DNA from 4 places in the Bradyrhizobium genosp. P genome. Region 3 is predicted to be linked to each of the others. Evidence: predicted binding sites of a transcription regulator. Region 3 holds the regulator's gene; each other region holds the start of a gene.
What was found. The regulator PhoB, encoded in region 3, activates phosphate uptake and scavenging genes when phosphate is short. The targets are predictions, from matches to a motif close to TGTCATNNANCTGTCAT.
Positions count from the first base shown of each region.

Region 1: a site for PhoB is predicted at 2,357-2,373, ahead of ACP2YO_RS38340 (glycerophosphodiester phosphodiesterase family protein). Genes of this name have one in related genera too.
Region 2: a site for PhoB is predicted at 2,646-2,662, ahead of ACP2YO_RS02275 (DUF2794 domain-containing protein). Genes of this name have one in related genera too.
Region 4: a site for PhoB is predicted at 2,069-2,085, ahead of ugpB (sn-glycerol-3-phosphate ABC transporter substrate-binding protein UgpB). Genes of this name have one in related genera too.

Region 1 covers NZ_CP188195.1:7,980,311-7,984,506, reverse strand. Annotated here, with positions in the region: gene ACP2YO_RS38345 (DUF2652 domain-containing protein) at 1-575, opposite strand, end outside; gene ACP2YO_RS38340 (glycerophosphodiester phosphodiesterase family protein) at 867-2,264, opposite strand; gene ACP2YO_RS38335 (tautomerase family protein) at 2,680-3,057, shown strand; gene ACP2YO_RS38330 (ABC transporter substrate-binding protein) at 3,138-4,196, opposite strand, start outside.
Region 2 covers NZ_CP188195.1:439,129-443,324, forward strand. Annotated here, with positions in the region: gene acnA (aconitate hydratase AcnA) at 1-1,151, shown strand, start outside; gene ACP2YO_RS02270 (DUF1223 domain-containing protein) at 1,397-2,158, shown strand; gene ACP2YO_RS02275 (DUF2794 domain-containing protein) at 2,674-3,042, shown strand; partial or broken gene ACP2YO_RS02280 (N-acetyltransferase family protein) at 3,234-3,469, opposite strand; gene ACP2YO_RS02285 (Bax inhibitor-1/YccA family protein) at 3,554-4,196, opposite strand, start outside.
Region 3 covers NZ_CP188195.1:965,115-969,310, forward strand. Annotated here, with positions in the region: gene pstA (phosphate ABC transporter permease PstA) at 1-575, shown strand, start outside; gene pstB (phosphate ABC transporter ATP-binding protein PstB) at 572-1,393, shown strand; gene phoU (phosphate signaling complex protein PhoU) at 1,405-2,121, shown strand; gene phoB (phosphate regulon transcriptional regulator PhoB) at 2,234-2,944, shown strand; gene ACP2YO_RS04715 (GcrA family cell cycle regulator) at 3,275-3,784, opposite strand.
Region 4 covers NZ_CP188195.1:119,376-123,571, reverse strand. Annotated here, with positions in the region: gene ugpA (sn-glycerol-3-phosphate ABC transporter permease UgpA) at 1-527, opposite strand, end outside; gene ugpB (sn-glycerol-3-phosphate ABC transporter substrate-binding protein UgpB) at 692-2,011, opposite strand; gene ACP2YO_RS00575 (CaiB/BaiF CoA transferase family protein) at 2,212-3,414, opposite strand; gene ACP2YO_RS00570 (organic hydroperoxide resistance protein) at 3,696-4,121, opposite strand.

The DNA of each region.
Region 1 (4,196 bases), 2.9 Mb from region 3:
GCCCACAGCATCACGTCGCCGATGATGTCGATGGTTTCGTGATGCGCGATGAGACCTTGCGCCAGCGGGTCGACGCCCATGGCGCGGATCGCGGCATCGCTGTAGAGCGCGTAGGCGCGCCCGCCGATCTTCTCGCTGACATTGTTCTTGAGCAGCCGGTGCACGAGAATGACGTCGCGCCCGGCGAGCTCTTCTCTGCCGCCCATCTTCTGCTTCACCATCTCGCCGTGATGGACGACGAATTTGAAATCGAGATCGCCCATCGCGACGCAGGCCTGGCACTCGCAAGCCGAGGCCTGGCGAACGTTGCGCAGGCGCCGGCGGAATTTGAAATAGGCGCCCTCGATCGCGTCCTGCAGCAGCGAGCCGTCGATCTTCTCGTCGGTCGTATAGACGAACGCGGCGTCGCCCTCGAACTTGGCGAGGCGAAATGGCGGGCGCAGCCCTTTCACCATCGTGTCCATGAAATCGGCGATGATGTCCTGCGCGTGCTCGAGCTCGACCGCCGCGAGGAAGTTCGTATAGCCGGAGATGTCGGCAATAGCGAAATATGCCGCTTCAGCCTTCGGAAGCATCGAGACCTCCAACGCAATCGGTTCGCTCCGATCGTGCGGACGCGCAGTTTGTCATACCGCGCCCTCCGCAGTCGAGGGCCAAGGAAAGCGCCGGGCAGAAGTATAGAAACTGCGTCCCCTCTCCCGCTTGCGGGGGAGGGCTAGGGTGGGGGTCTCTCCGCGAGTCGTATCGTGGAGAGAGCCCCCACCCGGATTGCGTCTGGCGATGCGATCCGACCTCCTCCGCAAGCGGGAGAGGTGCAGCGAGTCTGTGGCTGAGCCAATCAACCTGGCGTTATGGTGCTCCAGGCCTCACCAGCCCAGTTCGCGGAGATAGGTAGCGCGCGCGGCAACGCCGGTGTGTGTGAAATCGGTAAAGATCCCATCCACGCCGAGACGGAAGAACTTGAGATCTTCCAGGCCCGGGTCGCCGTGATAGTCGGCAGCCAGATATTTCTTCTCGTTTCGGAATGTGAAGGGATGCACGAACAGACCAAGCTTATGCGCGTCGGCAATGACGCTGGTTGCTTCCTGCGTCGAAGCGTCCGGCGTCGATCCCTTGTAGGGCGTGCCGTCGGCGTTGCTGTCCTTCCACGGCGAAATCTTGTACGGGACGAGGTAAACCTTCCACGGACCGATGCCGTCGGCATAGGTCTTGATCTCCGCAAGGCCCGCGGGGGTCAGCATCGCATCGAAGCCGCGTCCGTCACCCGCAACGGTCCAGTCGTACGGACGGGAATTGGCGATGTTGTTGAGGAGGACCTTGCCGGCCTTGAAGTCGACACCGTTACCGTCAATGAGCTGGACCTGCCGCGTCTCCAGGCCATGGCTGCGCATATATTTCAGGCTGCCGGGCTCGAAGCTCTGAACAAAGATGGGAGCGTCCTTCGAGTTGAGGCCGTTGTCCTTGATGATCTTGATTAGCGCATCCTCGAGCGGGTGGCTGCCCGGCGCGCCGCAGCCATTGGCGATCGCCTGGGCATTATTCCAGGTCGGATTCTTGGTTTCCGGATAGACCGAGATGGTACGGCCCGTCTCCTTGCTCTTGGCCTTGGCGAGGTCGACGATCTCCTGGAAACTGATAATCGGGAATTTGCCGTTGAACACCTTCGGCCTTTCATTGGCCGCATCATAGGTGGTGCCGGAGATCCAGTTCTTCAGCTCGGCCATCGTGAAATCGGTGATCGACCAATCATTGGTATGGTCGTCGCCGTCGACGATCAGCGCTTTCAGCACCGATTTGGGATCGCTGGGATCAACGAGATCGGTGGGATATTCGGCCGGCCCGCTTGCGGCGGATTGCGGCCATTTCACCTTGACCATGACGCCCGGCGTCGTGCGCTTGCGGGCCGCCACCGCCGCATTGGTCTTCGCCACCTCGGCCACGTTGGTATTGTCGCTCAGCCAAGGGTTGTGACGTGCGACCAGAATGCAATCCTTGGTCAGGTGCAGGTCTTCTTCGAGGGAGTCGGCCCCGAGGGCCGCGGCCAGCTCATAAGATGCCTCGGTCTCTTCAGGCATCAGCCCCGGCACGCCGCGATGCCCGATGACCAAAGGCTGCTTTCCATCGAGGGTGAGGAAGGGCTTGGCGCCTGATGGCGCTGAGGTAGTTTGCGCAGACGCCATCGATACCGGGAGGAGCGCCAAAGCCGCCGCACCGAGCAGCATCGCTCCAACATGTAGTTTCCGTCGTGAACGACCGTGCTTCATGGCCTAGCCTCCATCTTTGACCTGGCATCGCTTCGTATGCCACAGGGCCGAGCCGAATAAGGCCCACGCGTTTGTCTTCTTGTCTCAGTTCTCTGACAGTCGGATGACCGCCGGGCGGCCCCGGGCAGGCAAAAATTCCTGGGGATAGGCCCCGACCTGCAAATGAGGGGGACGCGGTTCGCCGGGACGCCATCGCAAAAGCAGATGCCGGGATCGGCCTCGGCTTCATTGGGAGGCGCCGGCTCGCACGAATATGATTATATGATAATTATCATTCATTGAATGTCGTTGCGTCACCGACTACGTCGGGCGAGCGTGCCGCGCAGGGAAGAGACCCGCGGCACGCCGCCTCAGTCGGGTGAGATCAGTCACCCGGAGCGCAATGATGCCATCATCAACCGTCGGGAGAACAGTCATGCCGCTCGTCCGGATCGATCTTCGCAAGGGCAAGGATGCCGCCTTTCGGCGGGATGTCGGCAATGTCGTGTACGAGGCGATGCTGAGCGTCGGGGTGCCGAAGGACGATCGATTCCAGATCATCAGCGAGCACGACGCCGGAAACTTCCTGTTCGATCCGAACTATCTCGGGATCCACCGCAGCGACGATCTGGTGATCATCCAGATCACCTGGAACGAGGGCCGCGCGCTGGAGCAGAAGAAAGCGCTCTACAAGGCGATCGCCGGCGGCCTGTCGGCGCTTGGCGTTCGCCCGGAAGACGTCTTCATCAACCTCGTCGAGGTCAAGAAGGAGAACTGGTCGTTCGGCAATGGCCTGGCCCAATACGCGTCTTGATCCCGTCGAAGAGGCGTGGATCGCTCGTACGATCCACGCCTCCTGGCTGGACCTCGAAAGATAATTCGAGTTGAAAGCGCTTAGTTCGGCTTCACCAGCGGGCAGCCGCCTTTGTCGAGCGGACGGAACGCCTCGTCGCCGGGAACGGTGGCGATCAGCTTGTAGAGGTCCCACTCGCCCTTGGACTCTTCCGGCTTCTTGGTTTCGAACAAATACATGTCGTGGACCATACGGCCGTCGATCCGGATGTGGCCGTTCTTGGCGAAGAAGTCGTTGACCGGTGTGGCCCGCATCTGCGCCATCACCTTAGGCGCCTCATCGGTGCCGATGGCCTCGATCGCCTTCAGATAGTGCATGGTCGCCGAATAGAGGCCGGCCTGGATCATGGTCGGCATGTGGCCGACCTTGTCGTAGAAGCGCTTGGAGAAGGCGCGGGTCTCGTCGTTCATGTCCCAGTAGAATGCGTCGGTCACGATCAGGCCCTGGGTCGCCTTCAGCCCCAGCGAATGCGTGTCAGTGATCTCCATCAGCAGCGCGATCATCTTCTGGCCGCCCTGGGTGAGGCCGAATTCGGAGGCCTGCTTCAGCGCGTTGGTGGTGTCGCCGCCAGCGTCCGCCAGCGCCACGACCTTGGCCTTGGAGGCCTGCGCCTGCAGCAGGAACGACGAGAAGTCCGACGAGTTCAGCGGATGGCGGACGCTGCCCAGCACCTTGCCGCCGCTTTCCTTCACGACATTGGCGGCATCGCGCTCCAGCGCCATGCCGAAGGCGTAGTCGGCGGTGACGAAGAACCAGGTGTCCTCGCCGCGCTTGACCATCGCCTTGCCGGCGACGTTCGACAGCGCGTAGGTGTCGTAGGTCCAGTGCACCGTGTTGGGCGAGCAGGCGGGGCCGGTGAGGTCGGAAGAGCCGCCGCCGGAATTGATGTTGATCTTGTTCTTCTCGCGCGTCAGCGCCGAGATCGGCAGTGCCACCGAAGAGGTCGGGACGTCGAAGATCGCGTCGACCTTCTCATTGTCGTACCAGTTGCGCGCGATGTTGACGCCGACGTCGGGCTTGTTCTGATGGTCGGCCGAGACCACCTCGACCGGCTTGCCTTTCACCTGGCCGCCGTAATCGGCGACCGCCATCTGGACGGC
Region 2 (4,196 bases), 530 kb from region 3:
CGAAGTCGATCAACGAAAACGGCATCGTCGCCGCGGCTGTACTGTCGGGTAACCGCAACTTCGAAGGCCGCGTGAGCCCCGACGTGCAGGCGAACTATCTCGCCTCACCGCCGCTCGTGGTGGCGCACGCGCTCGCCGGCACGGTTACGAAGGATCTCGCGGTCGAGCCGATCGGCATCGGCAAGGATGGCAAGCCGGTGTTCCTGAAGGACATCTGGCCGACGACCAAGGAGATCAATGCCTTCATGAAGAGGTTCGTCACCGCGACGATCTTCAAGAAGAAGTACGCCGACGTGTTCAAGGGCGACACCAACTGGCGCAAGATCAAGACCACCGAAAGCGAGACCTATCGCTGGAACATGAGCTCGACCTATGTGCAGAACCCGCCCTACTTCGAAGGCATGAAGAAGGAGCCCGAGCCGATCAAGGACGTGGTCGACGCGCGGATCCTTGCGATGTTCGGCGACAAGATCACTACCGACCACATCTCGCCGGCCGGTTCGATCAAGCTGACCTCGCCCGCCGGCAAGTTCCTCAGCGAGCACCAGGTGCGCCCGGCCGACTTCAACCAGTACGGCACCCGGCGCGGCAACCACGAAGTGATGATGCGCGGCACCTTCGCCAACATCCGCATCAAGAACTTCATGCTGAAGGGTGCCGACGGCAATATCCCGGAAGGCGGCCTGACCAAGCACTGGCCCGACGGCGAGCAGATGCCGATCTACGACGCGGCCATGAAGTATCAGGCCGAAGGCGTGCCGCTGGTGGTGTTCGCCGGCGCTGAGTACGGCAACGGTTCGTCGCGCGACTGGGCCGCGAAGGGTACGCGTCTGCTCGGCGTGCGCGCCGTGATCTGCCAGAGCTTCGAGCGCATCCACCGCTCCAACCTGGTCGGCATGGGTGTGCTTCCGCTCACCTTCCAGGAAGGCACGTCGTGGTCGTCGCTCGGTCTGAAGGGCGACGAGAAGGTCACGATTCGCGGGCTCCAGGGTGATTTGAAGCCGCGCCAGACGCTGACGGCCGAGATCGTCTCCAATGACGGCGCCAAGAGGGACGTCCCGCTCCTCTGCCGCATCGATACGCTGGACGAGCTCGATTACTATCGCAACGGCGGCATCCTGCACTATGTGCTGCGCAAACTCGCTGCCTAGGCCTTTGTTTGAGCATGATCTCCGCGCAAACGCTTGCGTTTGTCGCGAGGGAAAACCGCTTCACACTTTTCCGGATCATGCTCCAACGCGGATTTGTGATCGGTGCCTCACTGCTTAGTGAGTAGCGGCTAAAATGAAGGCGGCCTATGAAAAGGCCGCTTTCTCGCGTTTTGGGGCACGCTGTTCAGGGACAACTTCATGCTCCGTACAAATACGGATGGAAATCATCACGACTGGCTCGCAGTATGACAGCGATGATGGCCTATAACTGTATCTCTCGATGGTCCAGCGCCCTTGGTATCTGCGCGATCGTCGCGATCATCCGCCCCGCTCACGCCGATCCGCGTGCAGTCGTCGAACTCTTCACCTCGCAAGGCTGCTCATCCTGTCCGCCCGCGGACAAGGTCATCGGTGACCTCGCGAAGGATCCCAACGTCATCGCGCTGAGCATGCCGATCGACTATTGGGACTATCTCGGCTGGAAGGATACGCTGGCCGATTCACGCTTCAGCGCGCGCCAGAAAGCCTATTCGCACATGCGCGGCGATCGCGACGTCTACACGCCGCAGGCCGTGATCAACGGCTCCGTGCACGTGATCGGCAGCGATCTCGCGAGCATTGAGAGCGCGATCAAGGACACCGAGAAGAGCGCCGGCGTGATGTCGGTGCCGGTGACGATGACGCTGACCGGAAAACAGATCAACGTTTCGGTGGCGGCGGCCAAGTCGCCTACGGCGGCGCGTGGCGAAGTCTGGATCTGCTCGATCTCGAAGGCGGTACCGATCTCGATTGCGCGTGGCGAAAATCGGGGCCGCGAAATCACCTACCACAATGTGGTCCGCAATCTGCTGAAGGTCGGTGACTGGAACGGTTCGTCGGGCAACTGGACCGTGCCGCTGGAGAACATTACGCGCGACGGCGTCGATGCCGCCGCGGTCTATGTCCAGGATGGCAATCGCGACAAGCCGGGCCCGATGCTCGGCGCGGCATTCACCTCACTGCATTAGCAGCTAAGTCGACCGCGGCGCGCCGTCGTGAGACGCCGGCGGCCGGCATGTATCCAGAAACAAATTGAAGTAGAGCCCTCGCCGGGCTTCGCGCGCATGCGGCTCGATCGCGCCCGGGCGCACGGGGTGCCCCAAAAACAAAAAGGACCAACTTTCGTTGGCCCAGTGTTGGGATTAACTCCCCTGCGAACAGACCCGATCCCGACGGCCCCGGGGGGCTGGGGGCTGAGGAATCCGGAACCGAAAGGACCGGGTCAACGCAGGATTATCTTCTCGCAAGCCAGCGGGGCGGGCGATGGGCGGAAGTTGGGCAGTAATATGATTCCGCTAACGTTCCCGTGACTCATCGACGGATAATCGGTCGCGGCCCCCGACGCGATTCAGGTCAGGTTGCGTTGCGAATGGCCCCTTGCGGCGTCCCTCGCTTAGCGCGATCATGTCACTATCGTGACGATCCCGAAATGTGGGACCGGTTCTCGGAATAAGATCGTCACTGAGATGACAGGAGGCGCTCGATGAGTTTGATCTCGGAGGATGGTGATCCGAGCGGGAGTCGCGCCGCGGCGCGCCCCGCCGCCACGGCTTCGCCCAACCGCGTGACGTTCAATCGACTTGAGCTCAACCGCATTCTCAATCTCTATGGCCGCATGGTCGCTGACGGCGAGTGGCGCGACTATGCGATTGATTTCCTGAAGGACCGCGCCGTGTTTTCGGTGTTTCGCCGCGCGTCCGAGATGCCGATCTACCGGATCGAGAAGGATCCGCGGCTCGCGCGCAAGCAGGGCATGTACAGCGTGATCTCGGCGACCGGCCTGATCCTGCGCCGTGGCCACGAACTCGAGCGCGTGCTGCTGGTGATCGACCGCAAGCTGGCGCTGGTGTAGGCGATCGTTGCATCGTCCCGTATGTAGCCCGGATGAAGCGAAGCGTAATCCGGGGGGTCTGTACGCGCGGACAGCGTTGCCCCGGATTTCGCTTAGCTTCATCGGGGCTACGATCGCGCTCTAATCGGCCGGCATCGTCGTCGCGCCCACGCCGAGCGCGCGTTGCATCATCACGGTGTCGAGCCAGCGGCCGGCCGGTACGGGCCGGCATAGGCATAGCCAGCCATGCCATGATGCGGCCGTCGAGCACGGCGACGAAATAGGGAAAGCCGCCGTCCATCAGGCCCCTGTAGCGGCGGGTCATCTCGGCGAGGTCGGGCGGGACCAGCTCGAATGTCGCGGTGCCGAAGCGCACGGCCTGCCGGTAGATCGCCGTGATGTCGGGAAGGTCGGCCCCGGCGGTCGGCCTGATCTCTACGTCGGACATGGCACGAGACTATTTTTGCCTCGTGCAAAAGAAAAGCCCCGGCTCAAGGCCGGGGCTTCGATCGATCCGAGCGGCTTGAGCGCGTTAGTCGCGCTGGCCGAGCAGCTGCAGCAGCAGCGTGAACAGGTTGATGAAGTTCAGGTAGAGCGAGAGTGCGCCAGTGATTGCGGCGCGCTCCGCTGCCACGCCACCCTGCGAGGCGTAGCCGTAGATGTAATCGTTCTTCAGCCGCTGGGTGTCCCAGGCGGTGAGGCCCGCGAAAACCAGCACGCCGACCACCGACACGATGAACTGCAGCGCCGAGCTCGCCAGGAACAGGTTGACCAGGCTTGCGATGATGATGCCGATAAGGCCCATGAACAGGAATGAGCCCATGCCGCTCATGTCACGTTTGGTGGTGTAGCCGTAAAGGCTGAGCGCACCGAACGTCGCCGCGGTGATGAAGAACACGCGCACGATCGAGGTGTGCGTGTACACCAGGAAGATCGACGACATCGATAGGCCCATCAGCGCCGAGAACACCCAGAACAGCATCTGGGCGGTCGAGGGTGCCAGGCGGTTGATGCCGGCTGAGATGACGAACACCATCACCAGAGGGGCGAGGATGAACAGCCACTTCAGCGGGCTGACGAACATCGCGTAGCCGAACTGCGTCAGATAGGCACTGCCGAACTTCGCGACCGCGGCGGACGGATCGCCGGTCACGGCTGCCATGTAGACACCAAGC
Region 3 (4,196 bases):
CCTATCTCGCCGAATACGGCAGGCATGACCGGCTCACCTCGGTGATCCGGTTCATCAACGACATCCTGCTCAGCGCGCCCTCGATCATCATCGGCCTGTTCATCTATGGTGCCGTCGTGGTGCCGATGCGCGGCTTCTCGGCGATCGCGGGCTGTCTGGCGCTCGCGGTCATCGTGATCCCGGTCGTGCTGCGCACCACCGAGGACATGCTGCTGCTGGTGCCCAATCCGCTGCGCGAAGCGGCCTCCGCGCTTGGCCTGCCACGCTCGCTGGTGATCAAGCGGATCGCTTATCGCGCCGCCCGGTCGGGTTTGATCACCGGCGTGCTGCTGGCGACCGCCCGCGTCGCCGGCGAGACCGCGCCGCTGTTGTTCACCGCGCTGTCGAACCAGTTCTTCAGCCTGGATCTGACCAAGACGATGGCCAACCTGCCGGTGACCATCAACAACTTCGTGCAGAGCCCCTATGCCTACTGGAAAGAGTTGGCCTGGAGCGGCGCTTTGCTCATCACCTTCACCGTGCTCGCCCTCAACATCGGCGCGCGCATCCTTGGTGCCGAAAGGGCCGCAAAATGACCGAGCTCTCCGTTTCGACGACTACCCCGAGCCACGTTGCTCCGCATGCGCCGCTGCCGGATGCGCCCCCGAAGGTTACGGTACGCAACCTCAACTTCTATTACGGCGAGCACCATGCGCTGAAGAACATCAACCTGACGCTCGGCACCAACCGCGTCACCGCGTTCATCGGCCCGTCCGGCTGCGGCAAGTCGACTTTGCTGCGCATCTTCAACCGGATGTATGATCTCTATCCGGGCCAGCGCGCCGTCGGCCAGCTGATGCTGGACCAGACCAACATCCTCGATCCCAAGCTCGACCTCAATCTGTTGCGCGCGCGGGTCGGCATGGTGTTCCAGAAGCCGACGCCGTTCCCGATGACGATCTACGAGAACATCGCCTTCGGCATCCGCCTCTACGAGAAGATCTCGAAGTCCGAAATGGACGACCGCGTCGAGAAGGCGCTGCGCGGTGGCGCGCTGTGGAACGAGGTCAAGGACAAGCTGAACGCGTCGGGGCTCTCGCTCTCCGGCGGCCAGCAGCAGCGGCTGTGCATCGCGCGGACGGTTGCGGTGCGGCCCGAGGTGATCCTGTTCGACGAGCCGTGCTCGGCGCTCGATCCGATTTCGACCGCCAAGGTCGAGGAGCTGATCCAGGAGCTGTCCGAGGACTACACCATCGCGATCGTCACCCACAACATGCAGCAGGCGGCCCGCGTCTCCGACAAGACCGCCTTCATGTATCTCGGCGAACTGATCGAGTTCGACGACACCAACAAGATTTTCACCTCGCCCAGCGATCGACGCACGCAGGACTACATCACCGGCCGGTTCGGCTGAGGAGATAGACGATGGCTTCTGAACATACCGCCAAGGCATTCGACAGCGACCTGCAGGAACTGACACGCCTGGTCGCCGAGATGGGTGGCTTGGTCGAGCGCATGATCACCGAGTCGGTCGATGCGCTGATCCGCCGCGACGTAGCGCTCGGCAAGCGCGTCGTCGCTGCCGACATCGAGATCGACAGCTTGCAGCGCGTCATCGAGGAGCGCGCGGTTCTGACCATCGCACGCCGCCAGCCGATGGCGATCGATCTGCGCGAGATCGTCGGCGCGATGCGGGTGGCCACCGACCTCGAGCGGATCGGCGACCTCGCCAAGAACATGGGCAAGCGCGTCGCGGCGCTGGAGAGCGATTTCCAGCCGCTCAAGCTGATCCGCGGCCTCGAGCACATGACCGACCTCGTGCTGTCGCAGGTCAAGTCGGTGCTCGACGCCTATGCCGCCCACGATCTGCCGGCGGCGATGAACGTCTGGAAGGGCGACGAGGAGGTCGACGCGATCTGCACCTCGCTGTTCCGCGAACTGCTCACCTACATGATGGAAGATCCGCGCAACATCTCGTTCTGCATCCATCTGATGTTCTGCGCCAAGAACATCGAGCGGATCGGCGACCACGCCACGAATATCGCCGAAACCGTGTTCTACATGATCGAGGGCCAGCAGATCATGGACAAGCGTCCAAAGGGTGACATGACCAATTTCGCTACCACGGTTCCGGGCACCTAATCACCATCTGGCGAAGTGGGCACCGGCTTTCCGGCAAGAACGTGCTCATCAAGGAGATGATCGTTTCGGTTCGCGTCAGGACAACGGATCAGGACAGAGAGAACACAAACCGATGAGCGCACGCATTCTGGTGGTCGAAGACGAAGAAGCGCTGACGACGTTGTTGCGCTACAACCTCGACGCGGAAGGCTACGATGTCGAGACGGTCGGACGCGGCGATGACGCCGATACCCGGCTGAAGGAGCGCATTCCCGATCTTGTGGTGCTTGACTGGATGCTGCCGGGCCTCTCCGGCATCGAGCTGTGCCGCCGCCTGCGCGCGCGTCCCGAGACCAAGCAGCTCCCTATCATCATGCTGACCGCGCGCGGAGAAGAAAGTGAACGGGTGCGCGGCCTCGCCACCGGCGCCGACGACTACATCGTCAAGCCGTTCTCGGTGCCGGAACTGCTGGCGCGGGTGAAAGGCCTGTTGCGCCGGGCGAGCCCGGAGCGGCTTGCGACCGTGCTGACCTATGGTGACATCGAGCTCGACCGCGAGAAGCGCCGCGTGGCGCGCTCGGGCCGTCCGATCGATCTCGGCCCGACCGAGTATCGGCTGCTCGAGTTCTTCCTCGAGCATCCCGGCCGCGTGTTCAGCCGCGAGCAATTGCTCGACAGCGTCTGGGGCCGCGACATCTATATCGACGAACGCACCGTCGACGTGCATATCGGCCGCCTGCGCAAGCTGCTCAATCCCGGCCGCGAGCAGGATCCGATCCGCACCGTGCGCGGTGCCGGCTACGCACTCGACGATCGTTTTGCAAAGGCCGAGCCGCAGCCGTAAGGCTGCGCGAACAGCAACACACCGTCGTCTGGGCCTAGTGAGGCAGCCACCGGCGGCAGGGTTCCCTCCCCCCTTGCGGGGGAGGGTTAGGGAGAGGGGTGCCGCTTGCTCCGCTGCCGATTGATCGCGAACCGTGACAGCGAGTGTCTCGCCGGTTCGATTGATCAAGCTTCGCTACATGTCTTGCATTGGAGTTCGGGGCCTACCCCTCTCCCCAACCCTGCCCCGCAAGGGGGCGAGGGAGCCTGACCCGCGTGCTCACCTCACATCGTCGAACGTGAGACCCCGCGAGATGGCGCTGACGAAAATCGCAGCACTTCGAATTCTGCCTTACCGCGTCGGCTTTGCTGCCGGCCGCCGGCGATCGTTGGCGGGCTGGTAGGCGATGCGCGAATGATGCGCGCAATAGGGCAGGCCGCCGAGCGCCTTGCCGCCGCAGAAGAAGAAATCCGGGCTTGAGGGATCGCCGACCGGCCAGTGACAGGTCGCCTCGTTCAGCTCGAGCAGCGACAGCCGCTGGCTCATCGGAACGACGTTGTCGTAGGCGATCGGATCCGGCTCCATCTCGACCTCGAAGGCGTGGGCCAGCGCAGTATTGCCGCGCGACACTGGCCGCGCCACCCGCATCATATGCTGCGCGGGGCGTGCCTTGCGCTGTCGCGGCGCGGCGGTGGAGGGGGCCTTGGCGCGGCCCGACAGGCCGAGCCGGTGCACTTTGCCGATCACGGCGTTCCGCGTCACATTGCCAAGTTCCGCCGCGATCTGGCTGGCCGACAGGCCGGATTCCCAGAGCTTCTTCAGCTGCTCGACGCGATCGTCGGACCAGGTCAATACAGTCATCGCATTTTTCCCTTCGCCTAGCACCGGCCAGTCCTTGGAGCGGTGCTGCGAGCCAAAGCTCGAAAAACTCCTGCGGTCAGAATCCCTTAGCCCTCGCCGAGCGCGCCTATGCGCCCGAACGTCTACGCAGAACCAAGTCTACTTAAGGGGTCCAGTACTGCCGCACGAGATGTCGTACCCGACAGCCCAAACGCTACAATATGGCGTGACTCCGGCGCAAGAGTCCGCGGTAGCGCGTCCACATGTTCCCACACTTATGCATTGCAATGAGTCTTTTCCACCGCACCGGAATGCCCCGGATTGCGTTCGTTTCGCATTGCCGGCAGGCCGCTTCGTGACGATTGACAGTTACTGCCTGCAGCATAGAATGCCTCCACGTGCCGCCCGAAAAGGCGGCACGTTTTGTTTTCCG
Region 4 (4,196 bases), 850 kb from region 3:
AAGAACAGGAAATTATAGGAGATCTGCTTCCAGGCGGCCGCGAGGATGATCAGGAGTGCCGCCTGGTCGCCGTTGAGCAGCGGATTCCAGTCGACGCCCATCGCGCGCAGGTAGCGCGAGAGAACGCCGAGCGACGGATGCAGCATGAAGATCCAGAGCACGCCGACGACCGGCGGCGCCACCGCATAGGGCCAGATCAGCAGCGTGCGGTAGAGCGTGCCGCCACGCAGCGGCTTGTCCGCCATGACGGCGAGCAGCAGCGCGAAGGACAGCGAGGATACCGCGATGGCGAACGAGAACGCGAAGGTCCTGACGATCGCCTCGAAATATGCGGGGTCCTTGAGCAGTTCGACGTAGTTCTCGAACCATACGAAGGTCGTCGAAAGACCGAAGGCGTCCTGTAGCAGAAACGACTGGATCACAGCCTGCGCGGCCGGCCAGTAGAAGAAAATCAGGACAATGGCGAGCTGCGGGGCAACCAGCGCGTAGGGCAACAGCTTTGACTGAAAAACCGACTGCTTTTCCATGAGGTCCTGAAAATGGCAGGCCGCATCATGCGGCCTGCCGGTCCAGACCATGATGCAAAATCGCATCATGATCCATTCTCGTTATTTGAGCATGATCTTTATTTGAGAAGGATCTTTCCGGAAAGCCGCTGGACAACTTTCCGGATCATGCTCGGGGCGTCGTCTTAGTGGACGGCGGTCTTTTCAAACTGCCGCAACATCACGTTGCCGCGCTCGACGGCGGCGTCCAGCGCCTGCTTGGCGGTCTTCTTGCCGGCCAGCGCCTGCTCGATCTCTTCCGACCACATGTCGCGCAGCTGCACCATGTTGCCGAGGCGCAGACCGCGGGAATTCTCGGTCGGCGGCTTGTTGGTCAGCTCGAGCAGCGGGGTCTCGAGATAGGGCTGGTCCTTGTAGAAGCCCTCTTCCTTGGCCTTGGCATAGGCGGCCTTGGTGATCGGCAGATAGCCGGACGCCTTGTGGATCCAGACCTGCCGATCGGTGTCCGACAGGAAGGTCAGGAATTTGGCCACGCCCTTGTATTCCTCGGCCGACTTGCCGCCCATCACCCAGAGCGAAGCGCCGCCGATGATCGAGTTCTGCGGCGCGCCCTTGACGTCGGGATAATAGGGCATCGGGGCCGCGGTGAAGTTGAACTTGGCCTGCGCCTTGACGTTGCCGAAGAAGGCCGACGAGGTCAGGTAGATCGGGCACTCACCCGAGGTGAAGCGGCCTTCGCCGGTGTTGGTACGGCCGGCATAGTCGTAGGTCTTATCCTTCTGCAACTCGACCAGGTTCTCGAGATGCTTGACCTGCAGCGGGCCGTTGAATTCCAGCACCGTGTCGAAGCCGTCAAGACCGTTGGCCTTGCTGGCCAGCGGCACGTTGTGCCAGGCCGAGAGCTGCTCGAGATTGACCCAGGTGACCCACGATCCGGAGAAGCCGCAGGTGGTGTAGCCGGCCGCCTTCAGCTTCTTCGCGTCGTCGAACACTTCGGGCCAGGTCTTCGGAATCTCCGCGATATTGGCCTTCTTCAACGCGTCGAGATTGACCCACATCACGGTCGACGACGAGTTGAAGGGGAACGACAGCATCTCGCCCTTCGAGGTCGAATAGTAGCCGGTGATCGCGGGCAGATAATCATTGGGATCGAACTTCTCGCCGGCGTCGGCCATCAGCTTGTAGACCGGTTTGACGGCGCCGGTGGCGGCCATCATGGTCGCGGTGCCGACCTCGAACACCTGCATGATGTGCGGGGCGTTGCCGGCGCGGAACGCGGCGATGCCGGCGTTCATCGTGTCGGCATAGCCGCCCTTGTAGGTCGGGATGACCTTGTAGTCGCTCTGCGAGGCATTGAAGTCGTTGGCGAGCTTGACGATGACGTCGTTATTGGCGCCGGTCATCGCGTGCCACCACTGGATCTCCGTCGCCGCAAGCGCGGGCGAGGCGCCGAATGCCAGTGTGACCGCGACTGCTGCCGCAGCGCCGAATTGCCGAAAACCCATTAAAAATTCCTCCCCTTGGGACCGCCATCGATAAGCCGTTGCGCCTAGCAGCGCCGGATGACGGGTGAATGACCGTATAAGCCAGCCGATCGTAGGGGGGAAGCAACGCTGGTGGGAAGCGGTAAAAAAAGGCGAAGCTTGTGAGCGGCGCGCGTGCGGCGCAACCTCAGGGGTGACGCTGCGCCGCATCGGAGGCGCGATCAGCGCTTGCGCGTCGGGCAGACCACGCCCTTGTCGACCAGGGCGTTGATCTCGTCCTTCGAGTAGCCGAACTCGCCAAGCACTTCCGCGGAGTGCTGGCTGAATTTCGGCGGGGTACGGCGCAGGCTCGGCTTGGTGCGCTCGAGCCGGATCGGCGAGGCCACGCCCTTGTACCAATCCTTTTCGATGACGTCGCCGCGATGGATCGTGTGCGGGTTGGTCAGCGCCTGGTCGATCTTCTGCACCGGTCCTGCGGGCAGACCTGCGGCGAGCAGCCGATTGCACAGCGGCTCGGCCTCGTGCTCGCTGAAGACGGCGCCGAGCTCGACGCGCAGCGCATCGCGGTTGGCGATGCGATCCTTGTTGCGGGCAAAGCGCGGATCGGTGCCGAGTTCGGGCTTGCCGATCTCCTTGGCGAGCTTGCGGAAGGTGCCGTCATTGCCGACGCCGATGAAGATGTTGTCGGTCCTGGTCGGGAAGATCGCGTAAGGCACGAGGTTGGGATGCTCGTTGCCGGTGAGCGATGGCGGCTTGCCATGCATGAAATAGTTCGCGGTGTGCGGATGCATGATGGCCAAACCTGTCTCGTACAGCGTGGTCTCGAGGAATTGGCCGAGCCCCGAGCGCTGCCGCTCCGACAGCGCCATCAGGATGCCGATCGCCGCATAGAGCCCCGTGGTGATGTCGACCAGCGGCACGCCGATCCGCATCGGCCCGCTCTCGGGCGAGCCGGTCGCCGCGATCATGCCGGTCATCGCCTGGATGATCGCGTCATAGCCGGGATTGCCGCCGCGCGGGCCGTCGGCGCCGAAGCCGGAGATGCGGCAATGCACGAGGCGCGGAAATTTTCCGCGCAGCACGTCGTTGCCGATGCCCCATTTGTCGAGCGTGCCCGGTTTGAAATTCTCGATCAGCACGTCGGCGGTTTCGAGCATTTTCATCAGCACCGCGCGGCCGCCCTCGGAGCCGAGGTCAAGGCCGATCGAGCGCTTGTTGCGGTTGATGCCGACGAAATAGGCCGCGTCCTCCTTGTGGAAGGGAGGGCCCCAGTCGCGCACTTCATCGCCGGCGGGCGGTTCGACCTTGATCACGTCGGCGCCGTGGTCGGCGAGGATCTGGGTGCAGTAGGGGCCGCCGAGCACGCGCGTCAGATCGATCACGCGCAGTCCGGTCATCGCGCCCGTAGCCGCTGGGGTATTCATGAAAGCAACCTTCGCTCAGATGGGATCGTCAGGGGTCCCAGAGCTAACGGGGTTCGCAAGCGCCAGCAATGGCCTGGAGCCGTTTCCGTTCCGATGAAATCGGAACGGGGCTCCAGATTCTTATTTTGACGCGTTTTCATTACGCGAACCGGCATCCACTTCGCTCGAAAACGCTCTGGCGCGCACGGGCACATGCCGCCGGAACGCAAACGGCCCGCCGTGTGGGGCGGGCCATTCCGTCTCGCGGATTTTGGGTCGGCCAGGACTTAGTCAGCTTGGATTTAGACGACGGTGAGCTTCACGTCGACATTGCCGCGGGTGGCGTTGGAGTAGGGGCACACCTGGTGGGCCTTCTCGACCAGGGCCTCGGCCTCGGCATGGGGAAGGCCGGGCAGCGAGACGGCGAGCTCAACGGCGAGGCCGAAACCGCCCGCCGCGCGCGGGCCGATGCCGACCGTCGAGGTCACCGAGGCGTCGGCGGGGACCTTCGGGCCGCCCTGCGAGGCGACGAACTTCATGGCGCCGATGAAGCAGGCGGCGTAGCCGGCGGCGAACAATTGCTCGGGGTTGTTGCCGCCGCCGCCGCCGCCGCCGAGTTCCTTCGGGGTGGTGAGCTTGACGTCGAGCGCGCCGTCGAGGGTCGCGGCATGGCCGTCACGGCCGCCGGTTGCCTTGGCGCTAGTCTTGTAGAGCACGTTCACAGACATGGTGGTCTCCCTTGGCTCGGTTTCGATGGTATATGTATTGCACGCAACTATATTGTGTGCAATACAAAATGGGAG